Regions from separate parts of the Agrobacterium sp. genome, predicted to be linked through region 2. Evidence: predicted binding sites of a transcription regulator. Region 2 holds the regulator's gene; each other region holds the start of a gene.
The links. The regulator LexA, encoded in region 2, represses DNA repair genes until DNA is damaged. The targets are predictions, from matches to a motif close to TGTTCNNNNTGTGTTCNG.

Region 1: a site for LexA is predicted at 1,883-1,900, ahead of AC5I5B_RS02440 (ATP-dependent helicase). Genes of this name have one in related genera too.
Region 3: a site for LexA is predicted at 2,663-2,680, ahead of AC5I5B_RS22260 (ATP-dependent helicase). Genes of this name have one in related genera too.

The regions. Positions count from the first base shown of each region.
Region 1 covers NZ_JCABZP010000003.1:63,720-68,133, reverse strand. Annotated here, with positions in the region: gene AC5I5B_RS02440 (ATP-dependent helicase) at 1-1,841, opposite strand, end outside; gene AC5I5B_RS02435 (carboxymuconolactone decarboxylase family protein) at 1,942-2,352, opposite strand; gene AC5I5B_RS02430 (efflux RND transporter periplasmic adaptor subunit) at 2,577-3,725, shown strand; gene AC5I5B_RS02425 (efflux RND transporter permease subunit) at 3,722-4,414, shown strand, end outside.
Region 2 covers NZ_JCABZP010000010.1:128,354-132,767, forward strand. Annotated here, with positions in the region: gene AC5I5B_RS07175 (ComEC/Rec2 family competence protein) at 1-976, shown strand, start outside; gene AC5I5B_RS07180 (glutathione S-transferase family protein) at 996-1,673, opposite strand; gene lexA (transcriptional repressor LexA) at 2,074-2,796, opposite strand; gene AC5I5B_RS07190 (VOC family protein) at 3,008-3,886, shown strand; gene kdsA (3-deoxy-8-phosphooctulonate synthase) at 3,886-4,414, shown strand, end outside.
Region 3 covers NZ_JCABZP010000019.1:158,379-162,792, forward strand. Annotated here, with positions in the region: gene rfbC (dTDP-4-dehydrorhamnose 3,5-epimerase) at 1-215, opposite strand, end outside; gene AC5I5B_RS22260 (ATP-dependent helicase) at 471-2,537, opposite strand; gene AC5I5B_RS22265 (carboxylesterase family protein) at 2,962-3,699, shown strand; gene AC5I5B_RS22270 (LacI family DNA-binding transcriptional regulator) at 3,900-4,414, shown strand, end outside.

The DNA.
Region 1 (4,414 bases), on a different contig from region 2:
GTGTCGAATTCCAGGCCCTTGGCGGAATGCAGCGTCATGATGGAGACGGCATCGAGATTTTCGTTCTGCTCGGCATCCATGACGAGCGCCACATGCTCGAGGAAGCCGCGCATGCTCTCGAAGGCCTCCATCGAGCGGATGAGTTCCTTGAGGTTTTCCAGCCGGCCTGGCGCTTCGGCCGTCTTGTCGGCCTGCCACATGGCGGTATAGCCGCTTTCGTCGAGAATCTGCTCGGCAAGCGTGGTGTGCTCGGTATTTTCCAGGAGACCCTGCCAGCGGCGGAAATCCTGCACCACATCGAACAGCGCCTTGCGGGCCTTCGGTTTCAGCTCGTCGGTCTCGATGATATCGGCGGCTGCCGCCAGCATCGGAATATCACGGGCGCGGGCATAGTCGTGCAGGTTGCGGATGGTCGTATCGCCGAGGCCGCGCTTCGGCGTATTGACGATCCGCTCGAAGGCCAGATCGTCGGCCGGCTGGCAGACGAGGCGGAAATAGGCCATGGCGTCGCGGATTTCGAGGCGCTCATAAAAGCGTGGGCCGCCGATGACGCGATAATTGAGGCCGAGCGTCACGAAACGGTCTTCGAATTCGCGCATCTGGAAGGAGGCGCGAACGAGGATCGCCATGTCGTTCAGCTTGTGGTTCTTGCGCTGAAGCTGTTCGATTTCCTCGCCGACCGCGCGGGCTTCCTCCTCGGAATCCCAGGCGGCATGCACAACGACTTTTTCATCGTCAGGGCTGCTGCGTTCGGTGAACAGCGTCTTGCCGAGACGGCCCTCATTATGGGCGATCAGATGCCCGGCTGCGCCGAGAATATGCTCGGTGGAGCGATAGTTGCGTTCGAGCTTGATGACCTTGGCGCCGGGAAAATCCTTGTCGAAGCGGAGGATATTGTCCACTTCCGCGCCGCGCCAGCCATAGATCGACTGGTCATCGTCACCCACGCAGCAGACGTTCTGCGGCTCGTCCTTGGCGCGCTGCGCGAGAAGCCGCAGCCACATATATTGCGCCGTATTGGTGTCCTGATATTCGTCCACCAGAATGTAACGGAACTTCTGGTGATACTCCTTCAGAATATCCGTGTGGCGGCGGAAGATGCTGATCGGGTGCATCAGAAGATCGCCGAAGTCGCAGGCGTTCAGTGTTTTCAGCCGGTTCTGATAGGCGGTGTAAAGTTCGCGACCCTTGCCATTGGCGAAAGCGCGGCTGTCACCCTCCGGAATATCCGGCGGCGTCAGCCCCTTGTTCTTCCAGCCGTCGATCATGCCGGCAAACTGCTTTGCCGGCCAGCGCTTGTCATCGAGACCTTCGGCCTGAATGAGCTGCTTGATCAGCCGCACCACGTCGTCCGTATCGAGAATGGTGAAATCCGACTTCAGGCCGACGAGTTCGGCATGGCGGCGCAGAAGCTTGACGCCGATGGAGTGGAAGGTGCCAAGCCAGGGCATGCCCTCGACAGCGCCGCCGACCAGAACGCCGATACGTTCCTTCATCTCGCGGGCCGCCTTGTTGGTGAAGGTCACGGCAAGGATCTGGCTGGGATAAGCACGGCCGGTCGCGAGAATATGGGCGATGCGGGTCGTCAGAACGCGGGTCTTGCCGGTGCCGGCGCCCGCAAGGACAAGAACGGGTCCGTCAAGCGTTTCCACGGCGTCGCGCTGTTCCGGGTTGAGGCCGGAAAGATAATCGGGCGCAGCACGCGTCTGATCGCGCGCAGCCATCGCGCGGGCGGCAATGCCGAGCCCGCCGGCGCTTTCCGCGCCTGCATTATTCGTCGCTCTGCGCGGCGTCACGGGTTCTTCATCGAAGAACGGCATATCGTCGAAACTGTTGCTCATGCGGCCCAATGTAGTGATTCGGGATATAAAGGCCAGAACCGCGTTCTGCTTTTATTCCGGTATCATCGGTCAAAACGCCTATTCCAAGGCATTTTTTGCTTCATGCCTGCCTGTCGGCATCAAAAGCGGCATCCACCGGGACTTGCAGCGCCACCGCAAGCTGGTTGGTCTTGGCGGCAAGCGCGATGACCCGCAGGAGATCGGCGTGCTGCTCGCCGGTCATGCCCTTGGCTTTGGCGGCGGCCGTGTGGGAATGGGCGCAATAGGAGCAGCCATTGGTGACGGACACCGCGATGTAAAGCATTTCCTTGACCACGGGGTCGAGCGCCGAAGGTGTCGCCATCACCGCCTTGACCTCGGCCCATGTCTTTTCCAGAAGGTCAGGATCGAAGGCGAGGTAGAGCCACATATTATTGATGAAGCCCGACTTGCGGGTGGTGCGGATGTCGTCAAATACCGCCTTGACGCGCGGATCGGCTTCGGGATTTTGTACTTTCGTTACGGTGCTCATGGCTTCCTCCGGTTCTTTTCCTGTGGGCAGATTACCGCGCTGAAGAATATTTGCGATAAAAATGGCCTTCGTCGTGTGCTCGACGAGAATCCATCACAAATTACAATTACGTAAGAAACGGATTTGTGCGTTGCCTCGTTTTAAACGAGGGGGAATACTGCTGCTGTCCCGAAGCCTGCGCTTTAGGGGCTGCTTTATGCTGCGATGATCAACCGGAGAACTATATGCGGGTCTGGAAACAGGTGGGTGTCAGTCTGGCCGTGGTGGGAGCAGGGCTCTGTCTCTGGGGCTTTTATTCGCCCGAAGCCCGCAATGTGCTCGCCAGCATGGGGCTCGGCAAAACGCCGGCAGGCGCGGTAGAAGTCGCAGCGGCCGGCTCGCCCGCAGGCCAGAATGGTGGTTCGCGGCGCAACGGCAACGCCACCCTGGTGGTGACGGCTCCCGTGAAAAAGGGCACGGTCAATGACCGGCTGAACGCCATCGGCAACGGCCAGGCGATCCAGTCGGTCGTCGTCATGCCGCAGACATCGGGCACGCTTTCAGAAATCCGCACGGCCGCCGGCGCGCGCGTCGTGAAGGGGCAGGTGCTTGCGCGGCTCGATGACGAAGAGCAGGTGATCGAACGCGACAAGGCGCAGGTCGCGCTGCGCAGCGCGATTGAAAAATCCAGTTCCTACAAGAACCTGAAATCCGTCTCCCGCCTCGATGTGATGGATGCGCAGATTGCCGAGGAGTCCGCCAAGCTGGCGCTCAGCACCGCCGAACTCAATCTCAGGCGCCGCGACATCGTCGCGCCGATTGAGGGTGTGGCCGGTATCGTCGCCGCCAATATCGGCGACAACGTTACCACGCAGTCAACCATCGTCAGCATCGACGACCGGTCGGAAATTCTCGTCAATTTCTGGGCGCCCGAGCGGTTTGCAACCGTGATCAAGGTCGGAATGCCGGTGGAGGCGACCTCCATTTCGCGTCCCGGCGAAAACTTCAAGGGTGAAATCGAAGCTGTCGACAACCGTGTCGATGAAGCAAGCCGCACGATCCGCATCCGGGCGAAGTTCGGTAACGAGAAGGACGAGCTGAGGGCCGGCATGTCCTTCGGCGTCACCATGCGTTTTGCCGGGGAGACCTATGCTTCGGTCGATCCTCTGGCCGTGCAGTGGGATGCGGAAGGCTCCTATGTCTGGCGCGTCACCGACAACAAATCGAACAAGGTTCGGGTGCAGATCGTGCAGCGCAACCCTGATGCGGTTCTCGTCAAGGCGGAGCTGGCGGAAGGCGAGCCTGTCGTGATCGAGGGCCTTCAGCGCGTGCGTGAAGGCGGTGCTGTCCGCGTCGGCGAACAGCCGAAACCGGAGGAGGTCGCCAGCCAATGACGCAGTCGCCTTCCGGTCAGGATTCCAAGCTCGCTTTTACCGCATTGTTCGTGCGCCGGCCTATTCTGGCGGCGGTCCTCAACACGCTGCTGGTCGTGGCTGGTCTCGCCGCTCTGGTTGGCGTCGAGGTGCGCGAATTGCCCGACGTCGACCGGCCGTCGATCAGCGTCAGGACCACCTATGAAGGTGCTGCACCTGAGACGATCGACCAGGAAGTGACGCAGACCATCGAAGGTGCGGTGGCGCGTGTCAGCGGCATCAAATCCATCGCTTCCAACTCGCAATTCGGCACCAGCCGCGTGACGATGGAATTTGGCGACAATGTCGACATGGCCGTTGCGGCCAACGATGTGCGTGACGCTATTGGCCGCGTCACCAATCAGCTGCCCGATGATGCCGACGAGCCGCAGATCATCAAGGCGGATTCCGACAGCCAGCCGATCATGCGCCTTGCCGTCACCTCGTCGACGCTCAGCATGGAAGATCTGACCAAGCTGGTGGATGACGAGATCATCGACCGTCTGGCTGCTGTCGACGGCGTTGCCGATGTCGAGCTTTATGGCGATCAGGAAAAGGTTTTTCGCGTCGATCTCAATCAGGCAGCACTCGCCAGCCGTGGTCTGACCGTGACCGATGTTTCCAACGCGCTCGCCAGCGCGGCACTCGACGTGCCGGCGGGGTCGCTGAAA
Region 2 (4,414 bases):
CTATGGACTTTTTGCCAATCTGGCCGCCATGCCGCTCATGTCGCTGATCGTCATGCCTTTCGGCCTTGTCGCCATGCTGCTGATGCCTTTCGGGCTTGATGCTCCGTTCCTCAAGGTCATGGGTTACGGTATGGCTCTCGTGATCGAAGTTTCCCGGGAGGTGGCCTCCTGGGGAGGAAGCGCTGCGACGGGGCGGCCACATGGCTGGTTCCTGGGGCTTGCCTCCGTTGGTTTTCTGCTGCTGGCATTGTTACGCAGCCGGCTGGCGCTTCTTGGTTTGCCGTTTCTGGTCCTCGCCTTTGGCCTGTCGGCGGCCACGGCCTATCGCAATCCGCCTCATCTGCTTGTTCATGAGGATGGCATGCTGGTGGCGCTGCTGGAGGATGGCAAAGCCTACACGACGAAAACACGGCCGCAGGGTTTCGTTTATGACCAGTGGCAAAGGGCACTGCTGCTGCCGGAACAGCCAGTTCCGCCGGTCTTTCTCAAGAGCGAGGCTGCGGCAACCACCGTGGCTTTGACCAAGGCGAAGCTTGATCCGGAAAAGATGAGGGCGGTTACACGGCAGATGACGGTGGCCCTGAGAGACGCGGAGCCCGGTATTTTCACCTGCAGCAAAGGCATATGGTGTGCCGCACGCGCGGGAAGCGGCGAATGGATCATCGTTCTGGAAGATGGTCGATTTGCCGGAAAGGCTTGTGATATCGCCGATATTGTCGTCGTTTCCCGCAGAACATCCTTCTCCCAATGCCGCTCGGGCGCACTCTTGCTTAACCGCGATATCCTGCGGCGGATCGGTTCACTGGAAATAGACTTTGCCGGCAGCGATCAGGTAGCGGTAGTCGGCAGGTTGCGCGCCGCGATAGCCGGCATGGACAGGCCCTGGAGCGAACATCGCTATTACGACTGGAAAAGCGGCCGTTTTGACCATGAGGTCCCTGATGCCGTCACGCGGTTGCTGGCGGCACCACAATGAGGGCCGCCAGCCTGGATCGTCAGGCCTTGATGCGCAGATCCGTCGTCAATTCGCCGATCCCGCCGATTTCCTCTTCATGCGCCGCGTCGCGCCAGGTTTCCTTCAGTCCGGCCTCGTACCATTCGCGCATGGCGGGCAGGGCGAGCAGCCGGTCACAATAGGCTTTCGCTGCGGGCGAAAGTTCCGCGCCATAGGTCTGGAAACGGAAAGCCACCGGGCAGAAGAAGGCATCGACCGCCGTAAATTTCTGGCCGGCAAGAAAGGGCCCGCCAAATTTTGCCAGGCCTTCGCTCCACAGCGCATCAACGCGCTTTATGTCGGCCGCTAGCCCGGTATCACCACCCTTCGGTTTTACGCGAATGCCGACCGACATGGGGTAGAGATTGCGCAGCGAGAAAAAGCCCGCATGCATTTCGCTCGCAGCCGAACGCGACCAGGCTCTTGCCTGCTTGTCGCTCGCCCAGACGCCCTGATGTCGCTCCGCCAGATATTCGGCGATCGACAACGATTCCCAAACCGTCACGCCTTCATCAACGAGGCAAGGCACCTTGCCGGTTGGCGAAAAGGTGGAGAAGGAAACGCCTTCGCCGAAGGGAACGAGTTTTTCATCGAAAGCAATGCCGAGCGTGCGCATCAATACCCATGGCCGCAGTGACCATGAGGAATAGTTCTTGTTGGCGATATAAAGATCGTACATGGCGTGTTCCCCGATATGATGCGCATTTCTATACCGGCGGATGGGCCCAGGAATATTGCAAATAATCCATGGCTCCCATAAGCCGCATTGATGAGTGGGGCAGGAAGAAAAGAAGCACCTGCACGTCACCATTCGGAGATGACGACGAAACACACCGCGACGAGACTGATGACCTGCATCCTTTCTCAACGAAATTAAGGATGCTCATTTTCAATCATCTGTTTCTTACCGCTGCCTGCTGGCCTTCGCGATAAAAGATGTGCGGACCTGCCAGACGATGTCGTTTCTCACTTATGCAGAGCCGCATCGTTCCAAGGAGCAAGCTGCAATGCTCCATAAGGGGAGCGCCATAATCTTGATGGTGCCCGCAGCAAAAGGAATTGCGGCCCCATGCCTTGAATCAATGGTAACGGCGGATCAGCCCTACCAGCTTGCCCTGGATTTTCACCCGGTCCGGTCCAAAAATACGCGTTTCATAGGCTGGGTTTGCCGCCTCGAGCGCAATGGAGGCGCCCTTGCGACGGAAACGCTTCAGGGTGGCTTCCTCATCATCCACCAGCGCTACGACGATATCACCCGGATTCGCCGTATTGCCATTGCGGATGATGACGGTATCGCCATCAAAAATGCCGGCCTCGATCATCGAGTCGCCCTTGACCTCAAGAGCGTAATGTTCGCCCGAACCGAGCATATCAACAGGCACGGCCACATCGTGGGTATTGTTCTGGATGGCGGAAATCGGCACACCGGCGGCAATGCGGCCCATGACCGGCACGGTGACGGCCCCGACGAGATCATTGGCCGGCGTCTTGGGGGCAGGGGCCGCTTCCGGCGCCTTGGCCTTGCCAAGGCTGCCTTCGATGACGCTCGGCGAAAAGCCGCGCTGCGGCCTTGCACCCGGCGTATAGGCCTCAGGCAGCTTGATGACTTCCAGCGCTCGCGCTCTATTTGGTAGCCGGCGAATAAACCCGCGCTCTTCGAGGGCGGTGATCAGGCGGTGGATGCCAGATTTCGAGGCAAGATCGAGTGCGTCCTTCATTTCATCGAAGGATGGCGGCACGCCGGACTCTTTCATTCGTTCATGAATGAAGAGAAGCAATTCCTGCTGTTTGCGCGTGAGCATGAGGAAAACACCCTTTAGAATCGTAGTGGAAGTCGCGAAACAAATACAGAACGAACACTATATGTTCCATATGTGTTCCGCAATCCCCTAAAATTTCGTGAAGCTGCTATCTGTTGTTTTGATGATTTGCTTCTTGGCCTACGATTGTGCTTTTCTGCGGCCCAAATCGTCCAGGCATGTCCGGGCGGAGTGCCAGCGCAGGAAACAGGTCATGATGAAATCCCATAGCGTCGATCATCTCGTTCTGCCGGTGCAGGATATCGGCGTTGCCGCGAAACGTCTCGCCAGCCTTGGATTTACGGTCTCACCGGAGGCTTTGCATCCTTTCGGCACCCGAAATGCCTGTGTTTTTTTTACCGACGGGACCTATCTGGAGCCGCTCGTAATTGCTGATCCGGCTAAATATAATGCGTCGGCAGACAGGGGAGATGTGTTCACGGGCAGGGACAGGGCCTTCCGGCAACGTGACGGGCGGGAGGGTTTTTCGGCTCTTGTCGCCAAAACCGAAGATGCCCTTGCCGACCATGACAGGTTTCTGACGTCTGGCGTGTCAGCGGGCGATGTGTTCCAGTTTTCGCGGCCTGTGCGGATGCCGGATGGATCGGAAAGCGAGGCGGCGTTCCGGCTGGCTTTTGCGGCAAGCGGGGCGGCGGATTTCTTTCTGTTTAGTTGTCAGCGGCTGCAGGCCCTGCCGGGCGATCGAACAGTGCTGGAGCGCCATGCCAACGGTGTCTCCGGCCTCAGTGAAATCGTTCTGTTCTCCGGTGATGATCCGAACGCGGCGCGCTTGATCGAAACGGTGTTTGGTTGTGAGGGCAGAATATCTCCGGATGGTGATATGGTTTTCGCGACTGGCAATGCGCGCATCAGATTGACCGGAAAACCTGATTTCAGCGGACAGGCTCCGAATACTCCTGATTGGAGAGGCGGCGGATTGCGCGGTGCGGGCATCGTCTTTTCGTCACACGATCTTGCCGTGACAGAGGCGGCGCTTGCTGCTAATGGCGTGTCCTGCGCAAAAGCGGGCGGTCGCCTGGTGGTGCCCGCAGCACCTGGTCAGGGCGTTGCCTTCGCCTTCGAGGAAAAATGATGAGCGTTACGAACAATCTCAAAGTCACCGCCGGCGACGGCGCCAGCAAGGTTTCCTTTTCCAATACCGAGCGTTTTTCGCTGATCGCCGGCCCCTGCCAGATGGAAAGCCGGGAACATGCTTTCATGATCGCTGGCATCCTGAAGGAGCTTTGCGACAAGCTGGGGATCGGGCTCGTTTATAAGTCCTCCTTCGACAAGGCGAACCGCACCTCGCTTTCCGGCAAGCGCGGCATCGGCCTTGACAGTGCGATGCAGGTTTTCGCTGATCTCAAGAAGGAATTCGGCTTTCCTGTTCTGACCGACATTCACACCGAGGAGCAATGCGCCATCGTTTCCGAGGTGGTGGATGTGCTGCAGATTCCGGCTTTCCTCAGCCGCCAGACCGATCTTCTCGTCGCCGCCGCCAAAACCGGCCGTGTCATCAACGTCAAGAAGGGCCAGTTCCTGGCGCCCTGGGACATGAAGAACGTGCTCGCCAAGCTTAATGAGAGCGGCAACCCGAATGTGCTTCTGTGCGAGCGCGGCG
Region 3 (4,414 bases), on a different contig from region 2:
TTGCCCTGTGCGAAAGGCTCTGTCTGAAAATGAAGCCCTCTTACGGTCCCGGCCTGTGCGGACAGGGATTCATTGTCCTGCACGAACTCCACGTCGGCTACATTTTCGCGAAACCATTCCCTCTTGAAAACCTCGCTGAAGTAACCCCTGCTGTCGCCGAAACGAGCCGGAGTTATCTTTTTTAAGCCTGATATCGAGAATGCTTCTAGTTGCACTATGCGGATCCTGTCTGGTCTGCCTACTCAGGGTGATATGGCTTTATCGGTAGGGACAGTCAATAACGCTTTATTGATCGCCCACACAAGAGCGACGGAATCTCCGTCGAACAGCATGTCGAAAGCCTGTTGGGCCGCGGCCTGTTTTTCACGTTTAGAGAATGATCGGGTGTCAGGAAGAACTCCCAAGCTAAGTCGGCGCCGGCCTCGTCCGTTCGCGCATCGTGCAGGTCGATATTCCCGGGACCCCCGCTCTTATTTCCACATCGCCCGCATCCGCGCACCCACATCAATCCGGATCTGCTGCGCGCTTCGTTCCGAAGCGGCGGCCGAAACCAGAGGCCAGGTCATCGTTTCGAAGAATTGCAGCAGGGTCGCCGGTATGAAGCGGGTTCTTGCGGCGTAGACATGCCGGTCACCCTGCTGGTTCTGCCCGCCGGTGAAGAAACGTTGCGGTGTTATCAGCGACAGGCTGTCCTTGGCGCGGGTCATGGCGACATAGAGCAGCCGGCGTTCTTCCTCCAGTTCCTGGGTGGTGCCGACCCCGAGGTCGGAGGGAATGCAGCCATCGACCACATTCAGGATGAAGACGGAACGCCACTCCTGGCCTTTTGCCGAATGGATGGTCGACAGGCTGAGATAGTCCTCGTCGAGCAGCGGCACGCCGGCCTGATCGCTGGTGGCGTCGGGTGGATCGAGTGTCAGCTCGGTCAGAAAACGTTCGCGTGAGGGGTAGCCGCCAGCGATCTGCTCGAGTTGCAGCAGATCTGCCTTGCGGGTGTCGGCGTCCTCATGGATGCGTTCGAGATGGGGTTCGTACCACAGCCGTGCCTGCCCGATTTCACCCGGCCAGCCATTCGGGGCCTGCCGCAGGCCCACCAGCATCTGCGTGAAGGTCGTCCAGTCATCGCCGGTCTTCGGAGGGGGCGGAATTTCAGCAAGGGCAAGCAGCGGCTCGGGGTCTGTCGCGATGGCATCGAGAATATTGCCGGCCTTCTTCGGTCCGATGCCGGGCAGCATCTGCAGCAGCCGGAAACCGGCGACGCGGTCGCGCGGGTTCTGCGCGAAGCGCAGCACGGCCAGCATGTCCTTCACATGGGCGCTGTCGAGGAATTTCAGGCCGCCAAATTTGACGAAGGGGATGTTGCGGCGGGTCAGTTCCACCTCGAGCGGCCCGCTATGGCTGGAGGTGCGAAACAGCACGGCCTGCTGTTTCAGCGTCATGCCGGTTTCGCGGTTTGCAAGAATCTGGTCGATGATGAAATTCGCCTGTTCGGTTTCGTCCTTCACCGTCACGAGCTTCGGGCGCTCCAGCGATTCCCGCTCGGTCCAGAGGTTTTTGGTGAACCGCTCGCGCGCCAGATCGATCACGCCGTTGGCGGCCGCAAGGATCGGCTGTGTCGAGCGATAGTTGCGATCGAGCGTGATGATGTCGGCCGCCGGGCTGAAGGACGCCGGGAAATCGAGGATGTTTCGCACTGTCGCCGCCCGGAACGAATAGATCGACTGCGCGTCGTCGCCCACCACGGTTAAACCGCGACCGCCGGGTTTGAGCGCCATCAGCACGGAGGCCTGCAACCTGTTGGTATCCTGATATTCGTCGACCATGACATGGTCGAAGCGGTTGCCGATATCATCAGCCAGAATGGGGTCGCTGACCATCTGGGCCCAGTAGAGCAGGAGATCGTCGTAATCGAGCACGTTCTGGACTTGTTTTGCCTCCACATAGGCTGCAAACAGTGCCTTAAGTTCGCTCTCCCAATTGGCGACCCAGGGATAATGCTGGCGCAATATGTCCTTGAGCGGCGTCTGGGAATTCACTGCGCGCGAATAGATGGCAAGACAAGTGCCTTTTGTCGGAAAGCGGCTTTCGGTCTTGGAAAAACCCAGCTCGTGCCGGGAAAGGTTCATCAGGTCGGCGCTGTCCTCGCGGTCGTGGATGGTGAAATCGATGTTGAGCCCGATCTGTTCGGCATAAATGCGCAACAGGCGCGCGCCGATGCCGTGAAAGGTGCCTGACCACGCGAGCGCGTCGGTGAGAGCCCCCGAATTGCCGCCGAGGACGTGTTTGCAGATACGCTCCACGCGGCGCGACATTTCCGTGGCGGCACGCCGCGAAAACGTCATCAGCAGAATACGGCGGGGATCGGCGCCATTCACGATCAGATGTGCGACACGGTGGGCCAACGTATTGGTCTTGCCCGAACCGGCCCCGGCGATGATCAGCAGAGGCCCGGCCGTGTGGCCGTCTGTCAGCCCAACGCCATGCTCCACCGCCTTGCGCTGCTGTTCGTTGAGCTTTTCCAGATAGGCAACCGCCATGCGAACAATCCTTGATACCTGCCTGTCCCCATGGTGAGGACATCTTCAGAGATGGCAGTTGTCGGAATCGCCGGCCATTGTCTGCCCTGTTGTCGCAATGATTAGCAAAGACTCAAACACCAATCCAGAACAAATGCTGAACGCCTCTTTCCCGTCGTTTAAACACGGTCGGTGGTGAGATTTATTGTTCCGAAAGGTCGCTTGCAGTTCGTCGGTGGCTGCTGGTTGCCGGGCGTGCCCGATACCGCAATCGCAAATCAGATTACGCATGAGGAAATAGCGGTATTATTATGAAATATATGAATATTCTCAATTTGTTTCAGTGCATTTTCTCATTCTGCAGCGAAACCTTTGAACCAACCCGGTGATCCGCGAGTTCAATAATCGCGCCTCGGGAGGAGGCGCGTTTTGGGAGGACCAGACCATGAAGCATCTGAAACTTTGCCTGATCGCTGTCGCCGCAATCGCTGCCTCGACTTTTGCCCAGGCCGAACAGAAGGCGATGAAATCCGATGTCACCATCGCCTCTGATATCAACTATCTGCTCTACACGCCCAAGGACTACGCCAGTTCGGATAAGACCTATCCTCTTGTCGTCTGGCTGCATGGCGGCGATCAGGGCGGCGACGACATCGAAAAGCTGCGCCGCAGCGGCCTGCCGAAACTGATTGAAGAAGGCCGCGATTTTCATTTTCTGGTGTTCTCGCCGCAAAATCCGAGTGAAGAATTGCTCTATCCGATCGAGCGCGTGGCGAGTGTTCTTCAGGCGGTGGTGGCCGATCATCGGGTGGATCGCGAGCGCATCTATCTGATCGGTTATAGCCGGGGAGGGTTCGGCGCATGGTCGATGGCCGCGCAGTTTCCTGAAACTTTTGCCGCGGTTGTTCCGATCGCCGGCGGCGGTATCCGGCATTACCTCAATCGAACGAATGAAAGGGTAGCTTTCTGGGCCTTTCATGGCGCAAATGACGCTGTGATTCCGCTGTCCGACACGGTGGTCCTCGTGCAACGCCTTCAGGAACTGAAACGAAATGTCCGGCTCACCGTGTTCGAAGATACGGACCATGAAGCGGTCGAAGGGAAAGTGCTGAAGGACGAGGCGATGTGGACATGGCTGCTTGAACAGAAGCTCACCGGTGAGAAAGCACCTGCGGGTCCGTGAATCCGGGCTGATTGCTATTTTACGGCTGTTATAGCCGCTTCCACCAGTACTGCCGCCGCGGGGCGTGCTTTTTGTCACAACCCCGTGGCCTCCCTCAGCAAGTGCATCTTTATCGCTTGACTCGGTGCCCACAAATCGTGCTAATGCGCATTAGCAGCTAATACGTATTAGCAACGATCGGATGTCGGGGAGGGCATCGCGTGACCAATCATAAACGCCTCACGCAAAACGACATCGCCAAGCTCGCTGGGGTCAGTCAGGCAACGGTATCGCTTGTTCTGAATGGCGCACCGGCCGCGATTGCCCGCATCCCGGCTGAAACCCGCGAACGGGTACAGGCGGTCATTCGCCAGACAGGTTATGTCGCCGACCCGATCGCGCGGCGAATGGCCAAGGGGCTGAACCGCATCCTCGGCGTTTTCACCTACGAGCCGGCTTTCCCGAGCGCGCAGGCCGACTTCTTCACGCCGTTCCTGCTGGGTATCGAGGAAGAGGCGCAGCAGCAGGCCTATGATCTTCTGCTGCTGACCAGCGCCGGCGTCGGCAATAACCGCAAGATTTTTTCGGAAGGCAACAGGCTCAGGATCGCCGATGGCTGTCTGGTTCTCGGTCGCGAATTCGATCGCAAGGAACTCGCCCGGCTGGTCTCGGAAGACTATCCTTTCGTGGCGATCGGCCGACGTGAAGACGCTGGCGGGCCGGTTCCTTATGTGGG